Regions from separate parts of the Aeromonas genomosp. paramedia genome, predicted to be linked through region 1. Evidence: riboswitches for the same ligand, from Rfam matches in the RefSeq annotation. Region 1 holds a riboswitch; each other region holds the start of a gene.
The links. Region 1 has a riboswitch for cyclic di-GMP ahead of HB860_RS15005 (glycosyl hydrolase family 18 protein). Riboswitches for the same ligand answer to the same signal wherever they lie in the genome.
Positions count from the first base shown of each region.

Region 2: it holds a riboswitch for cyclic di-GMP, as region 1 does, so the genes downstream of both, HB860_RS02540 (glycosyl hydrolase family 18 protein) here and HB860_RS15005 (glycosyl hydrolase family 18 protein) in region 1, are expected to answer to the same signal.
Region 3: it holds a riboswitch for cyclic di-GMP, as region 1 does, so the genes downstream of both, lafK (lateral flagellar response regulator transcription factor LafK) here and HB860_RS15005 (glycosyl hydrolase family 18 protein) in region 1, are expected to answer to the same signal.

Region 1 is NZ_JAAROG010000019.1:49,234-56,919, forward strand. It holds gene HB860_RS15005 (glycosyl hydrolase family 18 protein) at 1-2,469, opposite strand, end outside; cyclic di-GMP riboswitch class I at 2,581-2,667, opposite strand; gene HB860_RS15010 (hybrid sensor histidine kinase/response regulator) at 2,870-6,343, opposite strand; gene HB860_RS15015 (3-phenylpropionate MFS transporter) at 6,426-7,568, opposite strand.
Region 2 is NZ_JAAROG010000003.1:4,897-12,582, forward strand. It holds gene gltX (glutamate--tRNA ligase) at 1-480, shown strand, start outside; tRNA gene HB860_RS02530 (tRNA-Ala) at 848-923, shown strand; gene HB860_RS02535 (ExeM/NucH family extracellular endonuclease) at 1,072-3,219, opposite strand; cyclic di-GMP riboswitch class I at 3,515-3,598, shown strand; gene HB860_RS02540 (glycosyl hydrolase family 18 protein) at 3,712-6,750, shown strand; gene HB860_RS02545 (tetratricopeptide repeat protein) at 7,017-7,686, opposite strand, start outside.
Region 3 is NZ_JAAROG010000001.1:44,266-51,951, forward strand. It holds gene flhB (flagellar biosynthesis protein FlhB) at 1-219, shown strand, start outside; gene lfhA (lateral flagellar biosynthesis protein LfhA) at 223-2,298, shown strand; cyclic di-GMP riboswitch class I at 2,493-2,580, shown strand; gene lafK (lateral flagellar response regulator transcription factor LafK) at 2,833-4,095, shown strand; gene lfiE (lateral flagellar hook-basal body complex protein LfiE) at 4,107-4,433, shown strand; gene fliFL (lateral flagellar M-ring protein FliFL) at 4,452-6,191, shown strand; gene fliGL (lateral flagellar motor switch protein FliGL) at 6,178-7,206, shown strand; gene lfiH (FliH/SctL family protein) at 7,219-7,686, shown strand, end outside.

The sequences.
Region 1 (7,686 bases):
TGAGGCATTCCAGCCGAGCTGCACCTGGCTCACCAGCTTCCACTGATCGGCGCTCTGGCTTGGCTCGTTGCCCTGGGTCCAGTACTTGGCCTGCCACACCAGCTGGTTGTGGCTCACCTTGTCATTGGTGTTGTAGACGGTGCTGGCACTCCAGGCTGGCCAGTTGGCCGCATCCGGATCGGTTGCCTCACAGCCGCCACCTGTACTGGCTGGCTTGACGGTCAGGCGGGTGCCGGCACTGGCATCCAGCGCCCCGTCGGTCACCACCAGACTCAGGTCATAGACAGTGTCGCTGGTGACGTTCGGGCCCGTGACCACCAGGGTCGCGCTGTCCTGACCGGTGGCGGTGAGCCCCGCTGGCAGGCTCCACTGGTAGCTCAGGGCATCACCGTTCGGATCGGACGCCGTGGCCTTGATGGTCACCTGCTTGCCGGACTCGACGGTGGCACTGGCCGGTACGCTGACCACGGGGGGCAGGTTCGGCTGCGGCGCCTTGTTGGTCACCACCACCTGATCCTTGGCACTGAGGTTGTGATCGTCGGTCACAGTCAGCTCGAACACCAGATTGATGTCGGTAGTGGCGGCGTCCAGCACCACCCGGGCCTTGGCCTGGGTGGCATCCAGCAGGCTGGCCTGGGGCCCGGAGACCTGCTTCCAGCTGTAGGTCAGCGCGCCGCTTTCCGGATCGTGGGAGGCGCTGCCGTTGAGGGTCACCTCGGCCGGGCCTGTGACGCTCAGATCGCTGCCGGCATTGGCCACCGGCGGCTTGTTGACCGGCGGCAGACTACCCTCGCCGTGGCCCAGTCCCTCGTGCATGGCGTTGAGGATGTCGCCGTTGTCCGCGTCTATCTCCCAGGCGAACAAGCCGCCGAGCTGGTTCGCCAGCACGTACTGCCCCTTGGCCTTGACCGAGCGATCGTTGTCGAAGCTGATGAGATCGCCGCTGCTGGCCTTGAACACATAGGGGGCCTCGGCCGACTCGTCATAGCCCTGCTCCCAGCCTGCGCCCATGCGGTTGTTGACGATGTCGCGATAATCCACCACGCCGTTTTCCCAGGTGCCGCTGACCGGCCCGGTCGCGGTGCCGGTGAAGGGATTGCCGGCCTGGTAGTTCTTCACCCCGGTCCAGCCACGGCCATACATGGCCGCCCCCACCACTATCTTGCCCGGTGTCACCCCCTGACCCAGCAGCGCCTTGACGCCCTTGTCGGTGGTGTACTTGGTGGCCGGATCCCAGCTTGAGGCAAAGAGGTTGGTCTGGTGGGCCAGATTCTGCAGGTCGAAGGCGCCGCTGAAGTCGTAGCTCATCAGGAAGATGTGGTCCATGTACTGCTGGGCAGCCTGATAATCGACCTTGGCAATCTTGTCACCGCCGGCGCTGATGGCCGAGGTGAGCTCATACTGGCGGCCGGTCTCGGCTTCCAGCTCGTCGAGCATGGCGCGCAGCTCCTGCATCAGCACCACATAGGTGGCACCATCGTTCGGACCGCCCAGGCTGGGGTTGGCACCCTGGCCACCCGGGAACTCCCAGTCGATGTCCACCCCGTCGAAGAATTTCCAGGTCTGCAGGAACTCCTTGACCGAGGCGACGAAGGTGTCGCGCTTGCTCTTGTCCCCCAGGAAGTAGAAGGGGTCGGAAAGGGTCCAGCCCCCGACCGACGGCAGTATCTTGAGGTCAGGATGGGCCTGCTTGAGGGCCATCAGGTTGCCGAAGTTGCCCTTGTAGGGTTCATCCCAGGCACTGAGGTTGCCCTGGGACATCTGGATCGCCGCCCAGGGATCGTGGATGGAGACCTTGAAGTCCTCACGACCGGCACAGGAGCGCTGCAGCGCCTCGAAGCTGCCGGAGATCTCTTTGAGGCTGTCGTTGATGCCGTTGCCGCCACAGATGGGGGTGAAGCCGTAGAGAATGTGGGTCAGGTTCTGGGCCGGGATCTTGTCCACGGTGAACTTGCGACCGTAGACACCCCACTCCACGTAATAAGCCCCCACCACCTTGCCGGACTTGTTGGCGTAGGGCTTGTTGTTCTCCTTGAGCGGCGCATTGAGCGGCGCCAGGTGGCTGCCGTCGGTATCGGCGACCATCAGCTCCTTCTTGTCGGAGAGGGTGCAGCCGTCGGCGTTGCACAGGGCCACCTGCATCTGGTAGCGGCCCCCCTTGGTCACCTTGAAGTTGGCGGTACCCGCGGCGGAAGCGGGGCCTGACCACACCTCCTGGCCATCGAGCAGCACCTTGGCGGTCTGACCGACGTCACCGGACCAGAGGTTCCAGGTCACGCTGACCGGGGCGCCATCCTTGTGGACTGTCACCAGCTGGTTGTAGGCCGAGGCGGATTGATTGACTTCGACGATGGCGAACTTGGTGGGGCCCGAGCCTATGGTGGGTTTGCCCGGGGCAGCGGCGAAGGCGGAGGTAGCACAGAATCCCCCGACCAGGAGCGCCAGCAGGGAAAGTTTTGGACTTAACATATTTGAACTTCCTTATTTCGTTATTGGAATTAACAACGAAAAAGGCAACGCAACCTGCCAGGTAACGCAGACATCATCGCCACCATGGCTTGGCCCATGGACGATACAACCTGTGGTGACCCCGCTATCCTAGGTACTTTGACCCTTAGACCGGAGGCTTTGCGTCCCGGACTTTCGTCCGGTTTGCCTTTTTGCACAACTTGATTTGCGACAAAAATAATCGCCGAATGACTATAGGAGGGAGTCGGAGGCGGCGCTACCTAGTAAAAATGACAGCGAATAGGACTCATTTTCCAGATTGTTCGCGAACATGCCGGCAAGCTGGCGCCAACATCGGTGATGCTGGCGCCTGATGACAGCTCCCGAACTTGCCAAACAATGCTTGATTGTGTGAAGGCTGTCACTGTATTGGCAGCAGCAGGCTGTTCATCAGCGCCCGCAGCTTGAGGGGTTTGACCGGCTTGCTGACGTAGCCAAAGCCGTGCTCGCGGATCTGGGTCTGCAGCTCGCTCTTGCGATCCGCGCTGATGATGATGCCGCCTATGTCGTTGCCATGGGCCAGCCGGATCATGTGCAGCGCCTGCAGCCCGGTCTTGCCGTCATCCAGGTGGTAGTCGGAGAGCACCAGCCGGGGCAGGAAACCGGCCCCTATGATCTCCTCTGCCTGCTCCAGGCTCTGGGCGCAGCGCACCTCGCAGCCCCAGCGTCCCAGCAGGGAGGCCATGGCGATGAGGATGTCCTCCTCGTTGTCGATGCAGAGCACCCGGATCCCTTCGAGCTGGCTGTCCCGCACCACGGGGGCCGCCAGCTGGCTCGGCGTCACCGGCCGGGTCGCGAGGTTGAGGGTGATGGAAAACACAGACCCCGCCCCGGGCCAGCTGCGCAGGGAGAGCTGATGTCCCAGCACCTGGGAGATGCCGCGGGCGATGGCGAGCCCGAGGCCAAGTCCCTGCTCCCTGGCGGTGCGGGAGTGATCGAGGCGGGAGAACTCGTCGAAGATCGCCTCCTGCTTGTCCAGCGGAATGCCGGGGCCATTGTCCCACACCTCGACGCGCACCTTGTCCCCCAGGCGGCGGCAGCCGAGCAGCACCCGGCCGCCCGGGTTGTAACGGAACGCATTGGTGAGGAAGTTCTGCAACACCCGGCGCAGCAGGCGCACGTCGCTGTAGACCGCGAGGCGGCTCTCCACCACGGAGAACTGGATCTCTCCCGCCTGGGCCAGCACCCCGAACTCCGCCTTGAGGTTGCCCAGCACGTCGCTCAGGGCGAAATCGAGCTTCTTCGCCTTGAACTTGCCCGCCTCGAGGCGCGAGATGTCCAGCAGATCCGTGATGAGATCCTCGGTCGCCCCTAGGGCATCGTCGATGTGGCGGGCGATGCGGACCTGCTCCGCCGCCTGCTCCCCTCCCTGCGGCAGCATCTCCAGCAGGGAGGAGGTAAACAGCTTGGCCGCGTTCAGCGGCTGGGTCAGATCGTGGCTCACCGCCGCCAGGAAGCGGCTCTTGGAGTGGTTCGCCCGCTCCACCTGCTGGTTCACCAGCAGCAGCTGGCGGTTGAGCTCGGAGAGTTCGTGGGTACGCTCGGCCACCCTCGCCTCCAGGTGCTCGTTCGCTTCCCGCAGCACCCGCTCCGCCGCCCGGAAGGGGGTGATGTCGGTGAAGGTCATCACGAAGCCCCCCGCCGGCATGGGATTGCCCTGCATCTCTATCACCCGGCCGTCCGGTCGCTCCCGCGCCGAGACATGGGGGCTGCCCCGCTTCATGAAGGCGACCCGGCGCGCCACCTGGGCCTCTATGTCCCCTGGGCCGCAGAGCCCCTGCCCGGCGTTGTAGCGGATGATCTCCTCGATGGATCGCCCCACCTGGATGAGCCCGTGCGGATAGTGGAACAGCTCTATGTAGCGCCGGTTCCAGGCCACCAGCTTGAGCTCCCTGTCCACCACAGAGATCCCCTGCCCCATGTGCTCTATGGCACCCTGCAGCAGGCCGCGGTTGAAGCGGAACACGTCCGAGGCCTCGTCCACTATGGTGGCTATCTCCTCGAGCTGCATGTTGCGCCCCTGCAGGGCAGAGGCCAGCACCAGCCGGGCGGACGAGGTGCCAAATACCCCCGCCAGCAACCGCTCGGTGTGGGCAATCAGATCGGCCGACGCCTGCATCTGGGGCGCCAGGGTGCCGCCGCGCTCGCCGGCGAAGCGGCCGAAGGCGCGCTTGACCCGGCTCGAGCCGACGAAGCGGGCCGCCAGCATCTCCAGCTCCTTGACCGAGACCCGCGCCTGGTAGAGCGCCGTGGTATCCCGGCTCGGCTTGCCGACGAAGTTGGCGGCCTGCAGCCGCTCGCTCACCGCCGCCCGCGACAGCAGGGATCCCGCCACGTAGCCGAGCAGGTTGAGCAACAGGCTCAGGAAGATGCACCAGGCCCCCAGGCTCAGCTCGCGAAAGGCGGGCCAGTCGGGGGGGGCCAGCAGCGCCTCCAGCGGCGAGCCCGCCAGCAGGCCGCTCTCGGCCAGCAGGGTCACGAACCAGAGGCTGACCCCGAGGGCGAGCCCGAGATAGACCCCCTTGCGGTTGCCGTGCCGCCAGTAGAGGCCGAGCAGCAGGGCCGGGGCGAACTGGGCCACGGCGCCGAACGACAGGTAGCCGATGCGCGACAGGCTGGTGAGATCCCCGAGCCAGAGATAGAGCACCCAGGCCGCCAGCAGGATCAGCAGTATGGCGCCCCGGCGCACCTGCAGCAGCAGCCGCATCAGCCGCTCATCCCGCCCCTGCTGCCAGAAGCGGCGCAGCAGCACCGGCAGCACCAGATCGTTGCTGACCATGATGGCCAGGGCTATGGTGCAGACGATCACCATGCCGGTGGCCGCCGAGGTGCCGCCAAGAAACGCCAGCATCGCCATGCCGTCGAAGCCCAGCGACATGGGCAGGCTGATGACATAGGTGTCCGAGGCCATGTCGGCCCCCACCCACTGCTTGCCCGCCAGCGCCAGCGGCCAGATGAAGAGCCCCATCAGGAACAGGTAGAGCGGGAACAGCCAGCGCGCCCAGTGCAGATCCTGGCCCTGGTTGTTCTCCACCACAGTCACGTGGAACTGGCGCGGCAGGCAGATGACGGCGCACATGGCCACCAGGGTATAGATGGCGAGCTCCAGCAGGCTGCCCGGCGACACCGCCACCACCGCATCGAGAAAGTCCCCGGCCACCAGGGTGCGGGCCTCGCTCGGCCTAGCGATGATGAGCCAGAGCGCGAAGCCCCCCACCGCCATGAAGGCGAGCAGCTTGACCACGGACTCGAAGGCGATGGCGACCACCATGCCGCGGTGGTGCTCGGTGGCGTCCAGGTTGCGGGTGCCGAACAGTATGCTGAACAGGGCCAGCAACAGGGCGACGCCGAGGGCCAGCTCGGCCGTGTTGCCCGTGGGCCCCGCCGGCACCGAGTTGGCCATCAGCAGATCCAGCCCGGTGACGATGGCCTTGAGCTGCAGCACCAGGTAGGGAAGTATCCCCATGACGGCGATCAGGCTGATCACCATGGCCAGACGCTGGGACTTGCCATAGCGGGCGGCGATGAAGTCGGCGATGGAGGTGATGTGCTCGCGCTTGGCCACCAGGATGAGGCGGGCCAGCAGGCGCCAGCCAAACAGGAACACCAGCATGGGGCCAAGATAGATGGGCACAGGCGACCAGGGGGATTCGCTCGCCTGCCCCACTGTGCCGAAGAAGGTCCAGGAGGTGCAATAGACGGCGAGCGACAGGCTGTAGAGCAGGGGCTGGCCCTTGAGCCGACGGCGCTTGCTCTTGTCCGCCACATAGGCGATGAGGAACAGCAAGCCCAGATAGGCGAGCGACAACCCGATCAGCAGCCATCCTTGGTGCATCTACATTCTTCCCTTGTTCAGATGTGTTGAGCGCCGCGCCGGCTCAGCGTGCCGACGGGCAACCGTCATTGAGTGTGCCCGCTCAGGCGGCGGCGCCCTCATGCTCCCCGCGCAGCCGCAGGACGAAGACCGGCAGCACCACCAGCACCATGATGAAGAAGATGCCCCCACCGAGCGGCTCGAACAGCACACCGCAGATCGCCATCAGGGCCGCCACCGTCATGCCGAGGCCGAGCGCCGCATAGAGCGCCTGGGTGGGGATCTGCTGCTCGGCGGGCAGCTGGCGGGTCATGAAGCGCACGGCGCCGAGGTGGCTGATGCAGAAGGTGACCCCGTGCAGCAGCTGACCCAGCACCAGCACCGCCAGCTCGGTAGAGGCGCCGAGCAACACCCAGCGCACCACGCAGCCGACGGCCCCCACCAGAAACAGGGTCTGGGCCCCGAAGCGGTGAAAGAAGCGCTTGTCCGCGGCAAACATGGCGATCTCCGCCACCACCCCCAGGGCCCACAGGTAGCCGATCAGGGTGCCGCTGTAACCCGCCCCCTTCCAGTACATGGCGCTGAAGCCGTAGTAGGCGGCATGGCTGCCCTGTAGCAGGGCGGTAATGAGCAGGAAGCGGCGCACCGGCGCTGACTTGAGGGTGACGAGCAGGGAAGCCCGGGCCCGCTCCCCCTTGAGCTCCTGGGGCTGCGGCCGCAGCGGCAGCGCGCTCAGCGCCAGCATGGCCAGCAGTCCCGCCACCATGGTGTGCAGCACCCAGTCGCTGCCGAAGTTGCTCACCAGAGCCCCCACCAGGGTGGAGGCGGCGATAAAGGCGAAGGAGCCGCACAGCCTCACCTTGCCATAGTCGAGGTGCGTCTGCACCACCATGCGGGTGGCGAGCGCCTCCCCCATGGGCATCAGGGTCGGGTAGATGAAGTTCGCCACCAGGGTCAGCAGCACCAGCCACCAGAGGCTGTGGCTGAGGTAGAAGCCCAGAAACGCCAGCAGGCTCAGCAGGCAGAGCAGCCGGGTGACGGGCAACAACTGACCGGCCCCCTTGACCCGTCCCATCACCATCAGGTTGCCGGCAAAACGGATGGCCATGCCGACCCCCAGCAGCAAGCCTATCTGCTCGGCGCTCACCCCTATGCCCTCGAGCCACAGGGACCAGAACGGCAGATAGGCGCCGTAGACGAAGTAGAAGGCGCCAAAGAACAGGGCTAACCAGGAGAAGGCGGGCATAGGGGCTCGGCAGCGGGACAAGGGGCACAAATGATAACCGATTTTGGCGCGGGGATCCCCAGGGGCAAGGGGGAGATAAAAACGATAAATATCAATAAAGTTGAACCTTTGTCACATC
Region 2 (7,686 bases), on a different contig from region 1:
AGCCTGGATCCGGCCTATGTGGCCAAGCACCTGGAATGGCACATGGCCGCCCAGAACATCGACACCAGCAAGGGCCCGGCGTTGCCTGCCGTGGTGACCCTGCTGGCTGAGCGCTGCAACACCCTGGTGGAAGTGGCCGCCCAGAGCCGCTACCTGTTCGAAGAGTACGAGGCCATCGACGAAGCGGCCGCCAAGAAGCACCTGCGCGGCGTCGCGGCCGAGCCGCTGACCCTGGCCAGGGCCAAGCTGGCGGCGCTGGAGACCTGGACCACCGAAGCGCTGCACGAGCTGATTGAAGCGACCGCCGCCGAACTGGGTCAGGGCATGGGCAAGGTCGGCATGCCGCTGCGCGTGGCCGTCACCGGTCTGGGTCAGTCCCCTGCCATCGACGCCGTGATGGCGCTGGTGGGCAAGGAGCGGGTGCTGGCCCGCATCGATCGTGCCCTGGCCTATATCGAAGCGCGGATGGCAGCCGAGTAATTCAGGCTCACCGGTCCAGGCCCGTCCCCCTGCCATCGATGCCGTGATGGCGCTGGTGGGCAAGGAGCGGGTGCTGGCCCGCATCGATCGTGCCCTGGCCTATATCGAAGCGCGGATGGCAGCCGAATAAGCCTCTGCCATTGCTTGAAAAAGGGCTCCCGCAAGGGGGCCCTTCGCTTTTGTGTGGCGCTCAGATTCATGACATAAAACAGCGACATAGCGACGCAATTGGCGGTAAAAACAGCTAACTGCCTGAATTTTGACTAAACGCTCCAACGGGCGTTATTTTTGGGTTGACAGCAAAGCGGGTGATGCCTATCATGCGCCTCCGTTGCCAGAGATAACTTTGGTAGCGCCGAGGTGAGTTGGGGTTATAGCTCAGCTGGGAGAGCGCTTGCATGGCATGCAAGAGGTCCGCGGTTCGATCCCGCGTAGCTCCACCAAATATTTAAGGCCACCGCATCGCGGTGGCCTTTTTGTTTGTTCTGGCATTTATTTTTTTCATGATGGCTGCCTCTTCATTTACAAATCAAATGACCAAAATGAAAAAGCCCGCGGCTGTCGCGGGCTTTTAGCGTTATTCAATGCGGATCATGACGAGTGCCGACGACGCCAGGCCAGCGGCAACAGGGCCAGCAGCAGTGCCCCCATGGCGCCGCCACCCCCCTTGCTCTCTTCCTTGAGCTTGAGGTCGACGATGACGGGATCGTGATCCGAGGCGCTGAAGGGGTTGTCCGACTTGATGAGATCGCCGGTGAAGGCGCCGCCATATTCGAACAGGTTGCTCTCGAAGGAGTTGATGTGCCAGTCGGCCACCGCCACCACCTTGTTCGCCAGCGCCGGGTTGGCGAGGGCGTAGTCCAGGGTGCCGAGTTCGGCCTCGTAGCTGTAGGAGATGGCTTTCGCCTGGTTGAACTTGACGTTCAGATCCACCAGGCCGTAACCCTTGCCCACCGCCTGGCCCATCTGCTCGTAGGGCTGCTCGCCGATAAAGGTGTGGGAGGCGGAGCGGATCTGGCGCTCCCCCGCGACCGGCGCATAGTCGGTTAGCACCCGGATGGGATCCTCCTTGGCGTAGGAGTTGAAGTCCCCCACCAGCAGCACCTGGCCCGGCATCTTGCTCACCGCCTCCCCCAGTACCCTGGCGGCGCTCACCCGAAACTCGGTGCACTTGCCCTGCAGATCCGCAGGCTCCGTCTTGCCATCCCCGTTCTCGTAGCAGCCCGATCCCTTGGATTTCAGGTGGTTGACCACCAGGGTCAGGGGGGCGTCGCTGCCCGCCACGGTGAAGCGCTGCACCAGGGAGTCCCGCTGACCGGCGCTCCTGGCGACGCCGCCCGTGGTGTAGCGCTGCTCAGGCAGTCGGATGACCTCGGCATCCCCGCTCGGGGTGAGCAGGGCGGGGCGATAGAGCATGGCCACCATGATGGCGTCGCCGCCGAAGAAGCGCTCCTCGGTGAGCAGGGCCTTGGGCAGGGTGACGAAGGCGTAGTGCTTGCTCGCCTCTTTCTGGTGGGCGTTGAGGTTTTCCACCAGATCGTGGAGGGCGGCGTGCTCGTCGAAGCCGTTGTTCTCCATCTCCATCAGGCCGAGCAGATCGGCGTCCATCTCGGCGATGGCGTTGACTATCTTGGCGCGCTGCAACTGGAACTCCTCCAGGCTCTTGGCGCCGCGGTTGCAGCCCTTGGCGCTGTCCGCATCCGCCTGATCCGCGCAGAGCACGTTGAGGGCGCCCCCCACGCTGGAGTGGCTGGTGAAGTAGTTGAGCACGTTGAAGCTGCCGATCCGCAGGTCGCTGCCATGAGCGCGGGCCGGGGCGCCCTGGCGGTCGTTCTCGTCGGTGCGCAGCAGATCCCCCGCGGTGATGCGCTGATCCTTGGGCACGATCAGGCGGTACTCGTCATAGCTGTAGCCCACCATGGCCTCCAGGTTGAGCGGGGCATCGCCGATGCGCAGATAGCCCTGCTCCGGCTCCCAGGCCGGCAGCCAGGGGAGCTTGCCGTTGGCGGCCTTGAAGTCCGATTCGAGGAAGACGCGGTTGCCGGCGTTGGTCTCGGCCAGCGCCACGGCTTCTGGGCTGCCCGCCACATGGAGCTGGGTCGGCTTCATCAGCGGGGCGCCGTGGGCGAGCACCAGGTTGTTGCGCTTGGCGGCGTAGTCGTAGCTGAAGTTGCGGCTTATCTTGAGCTCGCTACCCTCGTCGAGGCGCACCCGCATCCCCTCGTGACGCTCCAGGGCCCGGGCCAGGGTCTCCCCTTCCAGCACCCGCAGCGCCGTGGCGGCCGGTGCCTCGCCCTGGGCCAGCACCACCAGGCGCGGCGTGTTGCCGTCAACCAGTGGCCTGAGCTGGGTGTGGCCGTAGAACTCCTCGACCCTGGCCTCCAGACAGACCAGGGCCCCCGGCTGGATGCCCGGGTACTTGCTGGCAAAGTTTTTGTCATTGAGGTAGACGAAGATGCCGTCCGACGTTTCGGGGTTGCCGTCCCCCTGCAGATCCTGCAGGTAGAAGCCTCTGTTCAGGCTCTCGCCGAGGGCGGAGACCAGGGCCTTGACCTTGACAGTCCCGAGGCTTTCGAACAGATCGCCCGGGACGAGCGGGCTCTTGTCGCCGCTGCCCTGGATGGCGGGGATGGGGGTGAGGGCGCTGTCGGCCGGGCAGCTGAAGCCGGCGGCATGGAGAGACGGGGACGCGAGGGCGAGCCCCACGGCCAGGGACAGCAGGGTAGGTCTTCCTTTCATGGGTATTCCTTTTTTTATTTTTGCCAGTGTTTCCATAGCCTTGGCGCTTTGGCCAAGGGCGCGCATTGTCACATTTCTGGCAGCTCTGACCAGTGAGGCAACGCACATTATGGGGAGACAAAAGAGGCTGAGTCCGTTTTTTTGACGTGGCTAACAGATTGATATTAATGACTTAATGGTTAGTTGGCCGATTGAGGGGAAGTGTGAGCCGGCCGGCATTCACATATTTTCCTTAGAGAATAAAGATTGAGCGGTTGCCACTTGCTTCCTATACTCGAGCCGTTCCTCACGGAACCCAGGCAAAGGGCAAACCGGCAGTGATGCCGGGACGCAAAGCCTCCGATCTGCCCCAAGCGGGCCAGACAGCGGGGTTACCCAGGGTGACTTGAGGGTTTGTGGCCCGTCCATGGCCTGTTGTCGCTCCCTTGTTCTCTGTTGCGATTGCGCTTTTCCCGGTCTTAAAAGCCAAGACAAAACAAGGATGATAACAATATGCAACAGATCTTGAGGCCCAGCAGGCTCGCCATGCTGGTCGCCCTTGCGGCCGCCCCTGCCTGGGCGCAGGCCGCCTACCCCGCCTATCAGGCCGGCACCGCCTACAAGGCTAGCGACATCGTCAGCAACGCAGGCGCCCTCTATGAATGCAAGGAATTCCCTTACTCCGGCTGGTGTGGCGCGTCGCCCTACCACTACGAACCCGGTGTCGGCGCCGTCTGGGCCGATGCTTGGAAACTCTTTGGCGGCGAGGTGCCGCCGCCGGCCCTGGTGGTCGCCATCGGCTCCCCCGCCGTGGGCAGCAGCGTCAGCGAAGGGGCCAGCCTGGCCCTGGCGGTGACCCTGAGCGGCCCGGTCACGGCGCTCGCCCGGGTGGAATACCTGATCGACGGCACCCTGGTCGCCACGGCCACGGCCTCCCCCTGGAGCGCCAGCTGGTCTGCCGCCGGCGTGGGCAATCACGCCCTCAAGGCACGGGCGCTGGATAAAGACGGCAAGGTGCTGAGCGAGGCGGATTCCAGCTTCCAGGTCGCCGCCGTGGTGGCGCCAGAGGCGCCCAAAGTGAACATCGCCAGCCCCGCCGCCGGGGCCAGGGTGACCCTGGGCCGCGCCCTCACCGTGACCGGCAATGTCACCGACGCCAATGACGACGTCGCCAAGGTCGAGCTCTTCGTGAATGGCCAGAAGGTGGGCGAAGACAGCAGCGCCCCCTGGCAACTGAGCTGGACGCCCCAGAACAAGGGGCTGACCGGTCTCAAGCTGGTGGCGACCGACAAGGCCAATCTCTCTGGCGAGTCGACCCAGGTGGACGTCCAGGTGGAAGAGGCGGCCCTGCCCCCCACCGGCGGCAACCTCTCCTGCGACGTGCGCCAGATCTACCGCGCCGACGGCAGCGAGTGCATGGGGGATGACCATGGCCGCCGCGTCATCGGTTACTTCACCTCCTGGCGCACCGGCAAGAACGGCCTGCCCGCCTACCTGGTGGGCGACATCCCCTGGGACAAGATCACCCACATCAACTACGCCTTCGCGGCGGTGGACGAGCAGAGCCACACCATCAAGGTGGATGACGCCGCCACCAAGCTGACCTGGAACGGGGTGCCGGGCGCCGAGATGGATCCCGAGTTCGCCTATCAGGGCCACTTCAACCTGCTGTCCAAGTACAAGAAGCAGTACCCGGACGTGAAGACCCTCATCTCCGTGGGGGGCTGGGCCGATACTCGCGGCTTCTACGCCGCCACCACCAAGGGCGACTGCTCGGTCAACACCGCCGGCATCAACGCCTTCGCCGACTCGGCGGTGGGCTTCATCCGCCAGTACGGCTTCGATGGGGTGGACATCGACTACGAGTACCCCACCTCCATGAAGGATGCGGGCAACCCCAACGACTTCCCGCTCTCCAACCAGTGTCGCGGCAAGCTGTTTGCGAACTATGAAGTGCTGATGAAGACCCTGCGCAACAAGCTCGACAGCGCCGGGACCGAGGACGGTCGCAAGTACATGCTGACCATCGCCTCGCCGGCCTCGGCCTACCTGCTGCGCGGCATGGAAAACTTCCAGGTCACCCAGTACCTCGACTACGTCAACCTGATGACCTATGACTTCCACGGTGCCTGGAACCACTTCGTCGGCCACAACGCCGCCCTGTTCGACAACAAGGCGGATCCCGAGCTGTCCCAGTGGGGTGTCTACACCCAGGCCCAGTTTGGCGGCATCGGCTATCTCAACTCCGCCTGGGCGGCCCACTACTTCCGCGGCGCCCTGGCGGCGGGCAAGATCAACATAGGGGTGCCTTACTACACCCGTGGCTGGCAGGGGGTCACCGGTGGCACCCACGGCCTGGGGGGCAAGGCGGCGCTGCCGAGCCAGAGCGATTGCCAGCCGGGCACGGGTGGCAGCACCATCCCCTGCGGCAACGGGGCGGTGGGCATCGACAACATCTGGCATGATCTGGACAAGAACGGCAAGGAGATAGGCGGCGGCGCCGTGCCCATGTGGCATGCCAAGAACCTGGAGCACGCGGCCAGCCTCGGCATCACCACATTGCCGAGCTACGGCCAGGCCTGGGGTCTGGATCCCAACAACCCGGCCCACGTGATGCAAGGCCAGTACGTGCGTTACTACGACGACAAGGCCCATGCGCCCTGGCTGTGGAACGAGCAGAAGAAGGTGTTCCTCTCCACCGAAGATGAAGAGTCCATGGGTCACAAGCTCGACTACATAGTCAAGCGGGGCCTGGGGGGCGTCATGTTCTGGGAGATGGCGGGAGACTATGACTTCGATGCCGCGAAGAACGAGTACGTGATGGGCAGCACCCTCACCAGCCTCGCCTACGAGAAGTTCAGCAAGGCCGACAAGGCGGCCCTGAAGCAGAACGATCTGCCGGCCCCGGCCGCCCAGCTCGACATCGGCGTGAGCCTCTCCGGCTTCAAGGAAGGGGACTCCAACTACCCGATCAACCCGACCCTCAAGCTCACCAACAAGTCGACCCAGACCATACCGGGCGGCACCCGCATCGAGTTCCTGATGCCCACCTCCACCTCCGACACCATCACCGACCAGAGCGGCATGGGGCTGAAGGTGGTGGAGAGCGGCGGCAACCAGAACTCCGACGGCATCGCCAATGAGAAGGACTTCCACAAGGTGGCCCTGACGCTGCCGGCCTGGAAGGCCTGGGCGCCGGGCACCGAGGTGGAAGTGGCCATGACCTACTACCTGCCGGCCGCCGGCGTGCCGAGCGGCATGCGCCTGATTGCCGGCAGCCAGACCATAGGCCTGAAGTCCGACTTCCCGGCCCTGGCCGAGGCGGTGCTGGGGGGTAGCAGTGGCGGTGACGGCGGCAGCGGTGGCACCACCTGCGCCAGCCAGAACGTCAACCCGGCGGACTACAATGCCTATCCGACCTGGCCACGCGGGGATCACGCCAATGGCAACGACCGCATGACCAACGGCAAGGCGGTGTGGCAGGCCAACTGGTGGACCAGCAACGAGCCCAAGGCGGGCGATGGCAGCTGGAAGCTGGTGTGCAACTATTGAGTTATCCCGGTTGCTGAAGCTGGTATGCAGCGACAGATAATCGGTTGAGGGGTTAACCCCGCGTCAACCCAATGACCCAATCCGGAGCCCAGGCTCCGGATTTTTTTCGCCTCATATAAATGAAGGGATCTCGTGACAACCGGGGGAGGGGACCATAAAAAAGACCGCTCCGAAGAGCGGCCAATTGCCACCAGGCAAGCTGCGGGGCTGACCCCCTTGTGGATGGGCAGTCGCCATGGGCGGATGCCTGCCCATGGCGTGCCGGTTTATTGAGTGACGGCGCCGCCCTGTTGCTCCTTCAGGAAGCTGATCCAGGGGGAGGCGCGACCACTGACGTTGCCATTCTGGGCGGCCTGGGTGAAGGCGCTGAGCGCCTCCTTGGGTTTCTGCTGCTCGAAGTAGGCGACCCCGGTCAGGAACTTCAGATCCGCCCGCTGCTCGCCGCTGGCATTGGCGGCGGGCTTGGCGGCCAGGGCGACCAGATCCTTGTATCGCTTGCTCTGGATCATCATGCGCGCCATCTTCAGCTGCAGCTCGGCACTGGGGGCCAGCTGATAGGACTTGGCCAGGGTGTCGATGGCCGGATCCAGCTCCTTGGCCTGATGCCAGTAGTTGGCCAGCGTCTTGTAGTTGGCCGCGCTGCTCTCGATGGTCCCCTCCTTCATCGCCTTCTCCATCACGCGGGCGGCGCGGTGGGGAATGCCGGCGAAGGCGAGGTAGTTGGCGAGCCGCTGCAACTCGGCCGCCTCGGTCAGCATGCCGAGGTTGTAGGCGCCTTCCAGCGCCGCCAGGGCCTTGGCATCGTTGCCCGCCTGCATATGCATGGCCGAGAGCTGGGTCCAGTACTTCTTCTTCTCCGGGTACTTGTCCACCAGGGCGGTCAGCACCTCGGTGGCAGGCTTGTACTGTTTCAGCTCGTAGTGGGCCGCCATCTTC
Region 3 (7,686 bases), on a different contig from region 1:
CAGCACGACAAGATGGTGATGAGCCTGCCGGAGCTGACCCGGGCCATCTACTACTCCACCCGGGTGGATCAGGAAGTGCCGGCAGGCCTCTACACAGCGGTCGCCTATGTATTGAACCACGTATTGCAGTTACGGGCCTATGAGGCAGGCAAGGGCAGAAAACCCAATCCCCTTGCCCCTCTGCATGTGCCGCCCGAGTTACGTCAACCTGAGAGGTAAGTTGTGAACTGGCGTGTATTGACCCAATCCTATACAGCTATCCCCATGATGCTGCTGGCCATCCTGGCGATGATGATACTGCCTCTGCCCGGTTGGCTGCTGGATGCCCTGTTCACCTTCAACATAGTGCTGGCGGTGCTGGTGCTGCTGGTCTCTGTCTCGGCCCGCCGCCCCCTCGATTTCTCCGTGTTCCCGACCGTGCTGCTGGTGGCCACCCTGATGCGGTTGTCCCTCAACGTCGCCTCCACCCGGGTGGTGCTGCTCCATGGTCATGAGGGCAACGAGGCCGCCGGCAAGGTCATCCAGGCCTTCGGGGAAGTGGTGATCGGTGGCAACTACGTGGTGGGTCTGGTGGTGTTCGTGATCCTGATGATCATCAACTTCGTGGTGATCACCAAGGGGGGGGAGCGGATCTCCGAAGTCTCCGCCCGCTTCACCCTGGATGCCATGCCGGGCAAGCAGATGGCCATAGATGCCGATCTCAACGCCGGGACCCTGGATCAGCACCAGGCCCGTGCAAGGCGGGAAGAGATCGCCAGGGAAGCGGACTTCTACGGCGCCATGGATGGGGCCTCCAAGTTTGTCCGTGGCGATGCCATCGCCGGCCTGCTGGTGCTGATCATCAACCTGGTGGGTGGTCTCGCCATAGGTATCTTCCAGCACTCGCTGCCGGTTTCCGATGCCTTCCGCATCTATGCCCTGCTTACCATAGGTGATGGTCTGGTCGCCCAGATCCCCTCACTGCTGATGTCCACCGCGGCGGCCATCATAGTCACTCGCGTGAGTGACGAGGGAGAGATGTCGGATCAGGTCGGCCAGCAGATCCTGGCTTCCCCCCGGGTCATCTATACGGCGGCGACCATCATGCTGATCCTGGGCCTGGTGCCCGGCATGCCCATGCTGGCCTTCCTCAGCTTTGCCGCCGTGCTGGCCTGGACCGGCTGGAGCGTCAGCCAGCGCCGGGCAAAGGACCCTGCCCTGGATGCGGCCGAGGAGCTGACGAGGCAGATGGTGCAGCCGGAGCCGCAGGGGCTGGACTGGCAGGATCTGCCGCCGGTGGATGCAGTCGCCATCGAGCTGGGCTATCGGCTGGTGCCGCTGGCCGAGGCAAACAAGGGGGCCGAGCTGCTCGCCCGGGTGCGCGGCATTCGCAAGACCCTGTCCGAGCAGTATGGCTTCCTGCTGCCCGAGATCCGGGTACGGGACAACCTGCAACTGCAACCGGACCAGTATCGCATCAAGCTGTCGGGCATCGCCCTGGCCACGGGGAATGTGGATTGCCAGCGGCTGATGGCCATCAGCAGCGGGGAGACCTATGGGGCCCTGGACGGCGAGCTGACCCAGGATCCGGCCTATGGCATGAACGCGGTCTGGATCTCGCCGGACAACAAGGCCAAGGCGCTCAACCTGGGTTACTCCGTGGTGGACTCCGCCACCGTCATCGCCACCCATGCCAGCAAGCTGCTCAGGGAGCAGCTCGATGGGCTCTTCGGCCATGACGAGGTGGGCAAGCTGGGCCAGTATCTGGCCACCCAGTCGCCCCGCCTGGCGGAAGAGCTCAATCTGGCCCTGACCCAGATGCAGCAACTGCGGGTCTTCCGTCAGTTGCTCAAGGAGCAGATCAGCCTCACCGATATCCGCACCATAGCCACCACCTTGCTGGATGCGAGCGAGCTGACCAAGGACCCTGTGCTGCTGGCCTCGGACGTGCGCTGCGCCCTAAAGCGCCAGATCGTCAGGCAGGCGATCGGATCCCGCGACATACTGGCGGCCTTCACCCTGGATGATCGGCTGGAGCAGACTCTGCTGACGGCAATGAACCAGTCCCAGCAGCAGGGAAAAATCCAGCTGGACAGCTTCCCGGTCGACCCGCAATTGCTGGCGCAGTTGCAGCAGAACATGCCGCTGGTGAAGGAGCAGTTGCAGCAGCAGGGGTATGCGCCCGTGCTGGTGGTCATGCCCCAGCTCAGGCCGTTGATCGCCCGCTATGCCCGATCCTTTTCAAAGGGTCTCAAAGTGCTCTCTTATAACGAGATCCCGGAAGATTTGCGGGTCGAGGTAATTGGCACCCTGGGCTGAAGTGGAATTGCCACGCCCATATGCCGGCAGGAAGAGACTATTCCGCACATCTGCTTGAATTGTCATATAAAGCCGTTATGATGTGACGGCTTTTGACGCGACACAGACTGACAGTGAAAAAATAAAATAGAAACAGTCAGATGTGTCACATGGCTTAAGGACAACCAAGCCATGCCATCCTAATACGGGTCGTCGCATGATAAAGGCAAACTGAACTGAAAAGTCAGGACGCAAAGCCTCCGGTCTAACAGCATTGATGCTAATGATAGCGGGGTTACCAAGGCCATGATTCCAGCCTTGTTTTCATACCGATATAGGGTAAGTGCTCAATAAGAAGTGCTGCCCCGTCCTGGTGCGTTTTTATTTTTTGAGCGTCAGTTCTGTTGATTGATTCATGTGCAATCACAGGTTCGGGTTAATATGTTTTCTGATTTATCTATCAAGGAAAATTCAATACCCGTCGGTATTGAATCTCATGCTCATTTATTATTAGTTTCCTCTTCGTTATCAAATGGAGACGATGTTGAGGGAATATTGTTGAAGGCAGGCTATCGCGTTTCTTGCCTGAATTCTGTCCCGCTGGCCAAACAATTTCTCTCTCACCATTCAGCGGATCTCGTGCTGCTCGACATGGCGGTCATGACCGAGGCCGGACCCTCAATGGTGCAGGAGCTGGCGGGTACCGACTGCGTCATCCTGGTCAATGAGCACCAGGCCTATCTGGCGGCGGAGGCCATGCGGGCCGGCGCCATCGACTACATCATCAAGCCTTTCAGCCAGCGCCAGATCCTCGATGTGGTGAGGGGAGCCCTGCGCCTGCGTCAGGCCATTCCCAACCTGATCGCCACCTCGCCCCTGAGCCTGCAGGTCTTGCAGCTCGCCAGGCGGGCTGCCAAGACCTCGGCCACCATCCTCATCGGCGGCGAGTCGGGGACGGGCAAGGAGCGGCTGGCCCGCTACATCCACGAGATGTCCAGCCGGGCGGGCAAGCCCTTCGTGGCCATCAACTGTGCTGCCATCCCCGAAGCCATGCTCGAATCCATCCTGTTCGGACACAGCAAGGGGGCCTTTACCGGCGCGACCGCCAGCCAGCAGGGCAAGTTCGAGCTGGCCCAGGGGGGCACCCTGTTGCTCGACGAGATCTCCGAACTGCCGCTGGCATTGCAGGCCAAGCTGCTGCGGGTGCTGCAGGAGAAAGAGGTCGAGCGGCTGGGCAGCCATCAGGTGATTGCGCTGGATGTGCGGATCATCGCCGCCAGCAACAGAGACCTCAGGGAGTTGGTGTTGCAGGGGGAGTTTCGCGAGGACCTCTTCTACCGGCTCGATGTGCTGCCCATGAGCTGGCCCGCCCTGCGGGAGCGGCCGGACGACATACTGCCGCTGGCGGAGTACTTCATCGAGCGCTACGCCGCCCAGCAGGGGTATCGCCTCAGCGAGAGCGCCTGCAAGCAGCTGCTCTCCTATGACTGGCCGGGCAATGTGCGCGAACTGGACAACGTGATCCAGCGGGCACTAATTATGGCTCGCGGATTGCATATTCAGGCGGTCGATTTGATGCTGCCCCATTATGCCGTCGAAGCCGACAACCTGTTACCGCAGACGCTTGCGGCCCCGGAGGGGCTCAGCGAGACCAAACGGCATGCCGAATTTCAATTCGTCCTGGAGACGTTGCGCCGTTTTCGTGGTCACCGGACTCGTACGGCCGAAGCCCTTGGGATGACGACCCGGGCACTTAGATACAAGCTGGCTGCCATGCGCGAGCAGGGCATCGATGTCGAGCAGCAGATTCAAAACTAAGGGATAACCGAGTGAAGATTGAGATCATGTCATCACAGGTGACGCTCCTGCAGCAGATGCAGGAAATGCAGCGCGTCGCCAGTCACACCCCTTCCATCGAGCCTAACGACGCCTCGGCTGTCTCGTTCAGCGACGCCATGCGTGACGTCGTCGGCCGGGTCAACGAACAGCAGAATGTCGCGTCCAGACTGATGACCGCCGTCGACGCGGGTCAGAGCGACGATCTGGTGGGGGCCATGGTGGCCAGCCAGAAGGCAGGTCTCAGTTTTTCCGCCCTGATGCAGGTGCGCAACAAACTGATGACAGGCTTCGATGACATCATGCGCATGCCGCTCTGAGGGTAGGTCATGACTGAATTGGTATCATCCTCGCCGGGGGCGTCGGGCTCCCTGATCGCCCGGGTACAGGAAGGGATGCGCAACTGGCGCACCCTGTCCCGGGACAACAAATCCATCCTGACCATAGCGCTGCTTGCCGCCATAGTGGCGGGCACCATAGTGGTGATCCTCTGGACCTCCAGCAAGAACTATGTGCCCCTCTACGGCAAGCAGGAGCTCTACGACACCGCCAACATCATGGAGATGCTGGAGAAGGAGCAGGTGCCTTTCCGGCTGGAAAAAAGCTCGGGCCAGATCCTGGTGCCGGAGAGCCAGCTCGCCCACGTGCGCATGGCGCTGGCGGCGCGCGGGGTCAGGGCGGCCATGCCGGCCGGCCTCGAGGGGCTGGACACAGTCACCGGTCTTGGCACCAGCGAGTTCATGGAAGGGGCGCGCTACCGCCATGCCCTGGAAGGGGAGCTGGCCAGAACCATCATCTCGCTGGATGCGGTGCGCAGTGCCCGGGTGCATCTGGCCATCCCCAAGCGGACCCTGTTTGTCGGCCGTGACGAAGAGAAACCCAGCGCCTCCGTGATGCTGGATCTGCAACCCGGCCAGTCCATGGAGCCGGGTCAGGTCGAGGCCATCGCCAACCTGGTGGCAGGCAGCATCTCGGGCATGAAGCCCGGTGCCGTGACCATAGTGGATCAGGCGGGCCAATTGCTGAGTGCCGAGCTCGGCGACAAGGCGGGATTCGGCAAGCAGAGCGTCCAGCAGATGGAGTACGTGCGCAAGCTTGAGCAGTACATCCGCCAGCGTGCCAGCGACATGCTCCATCCCATGCTGGGCACCGGCAACTTCCGGGTCCAGATCGCCGCTGACGTCAACTTCAACGCGGTGGAAGAGACCCAGCAGCAGCTGGATCCCAATGGTGTGGTGACCAAGGAGTCCAACAAGTCCGACAAGACCATAGATGCCCTGGCGCTCGGCATCCCGGGGGCCCTGTCCAACCGTCCTCCCGAGACTGCGCCCCAGACAGAAGCGGCTGCCGAGGGAAATGCGGCGACGCCGGAGCCAGCCAAGAACGACACTCGTACCGAACGGCAGGAGGTCAGCAAGCAGTACGAGAACAGCCGCACCATAGTGCATACCCGCTATCAGCAGGGACGGCTGGAGCGGATGAACGTATCCATCTTGCTCAATCAGCAGAGCAGCCCCAAGGGGGGCTGGAGCGCCGAGCAGCTGGAGCAGATCCGCCAGATGGTGGAGCGCTCCGTCGGCTTTGACGGCGTGCGCGGCGATCAGATCAGCCTGCAGGTGTTCGACTTCACCGGCGCCGTGCCGGTGACGCCACCTGAGTCGAGCTGGCTGGAGACCCCTTACTGGCAAGACTCCCTGCGCTACCTGGTGGGTGGTCTGCTGGGGCTGACCCTGGTGTTCTTCGGCATTCGCCCCCTGGTGAAGCACCTGGTGCGCACCCAGCAATATCCTGATGCCGAGCCGGAACAGGAGCAGGATGAAGAGCAGGAACCGACCATAGGCCTCTCCATGCGTCGTGACGGGGATGACGAGGCTGATGGCACCGCGGTTGGCAAGAATCTGCAGCAGGCGGAATACAAGCTGGAGCCCCAGTTCTCCTCGCTGGATCTGGAGGCGCTGCCGGAGCCTGGCTCCGAGCTGGAGGTACAGCTCAAGCACCTGCAACTGCTGGTGGATAAAGACACTGCCCGGGTGGCGGAAGTGGTCAGACAATGGGTGAGTGGCAATGAACAACGGTAATCTGAACCAGAGCGCGGTCGACATCGACATCGACAACCTCGAGAAGGCCGCCATCCTGCTGCTGAGCATGGGCACAGAGGCGGCCGCCAAGGTCATGCAGAAGCTGTCGCGGGACGAGGTGCAGCGCCTCATCTCCAAGATGGCGGGCCTCTCCGGCGTGAGCTCGATAGAGGCAAAGTGGACCCTGCAGCAGTTCTTCAACCAGTATCGCGAGCAGAGCGGCATCGGCAGCGCATCTCGTGAGTACCTGGAGCAGACCCTGGATCTGGCGCTGGGTCAGCGCCTCTCCCGCAGCCTGCTCGACAGCCTCTACGGGGATGCGATGAGCCAGGACATCCAGCGCCTGCAATGGGTGCCCGCGGATGTCTTGGCCCGCTTCTTTCGCAACGAACACCCCCAGATGCAGGCCGTGCTGCTCGCCTTCCTGCCGCCCCAGACCGCCTCGGCGGTGCTCGATGCCCTGCCGGGGTCGGTTCATGACGATCTGCTGGTGCGGGTCGCCAGCCTCAGCTCGGTCAGCGAGCATGTGCTGGCCGAGTTGAGGCTGACCCTGGATCGCTGTCTCGCCTATGTGGCCGACCAGTCCGGCGCCAAGGTGAACGGGGTGCGCCAGGTGGCCGACATCCTCAACCGCTATCAGGGAGACAAGGAGCAGATGCTCTCCCTGTTGCGGGAACACGACGGAGACATGGCCCTCGAGATCGAGAAGAACATGTTCGACTTCATGGCCCTGCGTCGCCAGAGCGACGACACCCTGCAGCGTCTGGTGCAGGAGCTGCCGGCGGAGCTGCTGGCGCTGGCCCTGAAGAATACCGACGCCGGTTTTCGCAAGGTGGTGCTGGGGGCCATGCCGAAGCGGATGGCGCAGGCACTGGAAGCCCAGATCCAGGATCAGGGCAGCGTCTCCCTGCGCAAGGTGGAGCAGGCCAGAGAAGAGGTGATGCAACTGGTGCGGGAACTGGTGGAGCAGGGCGAGATCGAGTTCCAGCTGTTCGAAGAAGCCACCGTCAGCTAACAGGAGACAGGCATGAGTCAGCATGTTCGCAGACTGGCGGCCGGTGCCACCCGTCTCTACCGTTTCCCGGCACTGGGACAGAGCGGGGAAGAGGCCAGGAGCCAGCAGGAAGAGTTCGAATACGGCTATCAGCAGGGGCTGGAGCAGGGGCAGGCCGAAGGGTATCAGGCCGGCTACCAGCAGGGGCTGACCAGCGGCCTGATTGAGGGGGAGGCCAAGGGCCTGCAACAGGGACAGGTGCGTGGCCTGGCCCAGGGGCTGGCCGAGGGACGAGCCTCGTTCGATCAGGCCATGGTCCCCTTTGCCAAGCTGCAATTGCAGTGGGAGTCCCTGACCCGGGCCCGGATGCTGGAGCAGAAGGCGTTGATCGCCCAGCTGGTCGCCCAGGTGGCCAAGCGGGTGATCCAGGCCGAGTTCACCCTCAACCCGCAACAGGTGCTCCAGCAGGTCGAACAGGCCATGGCGACCCTGCCGAGCGAG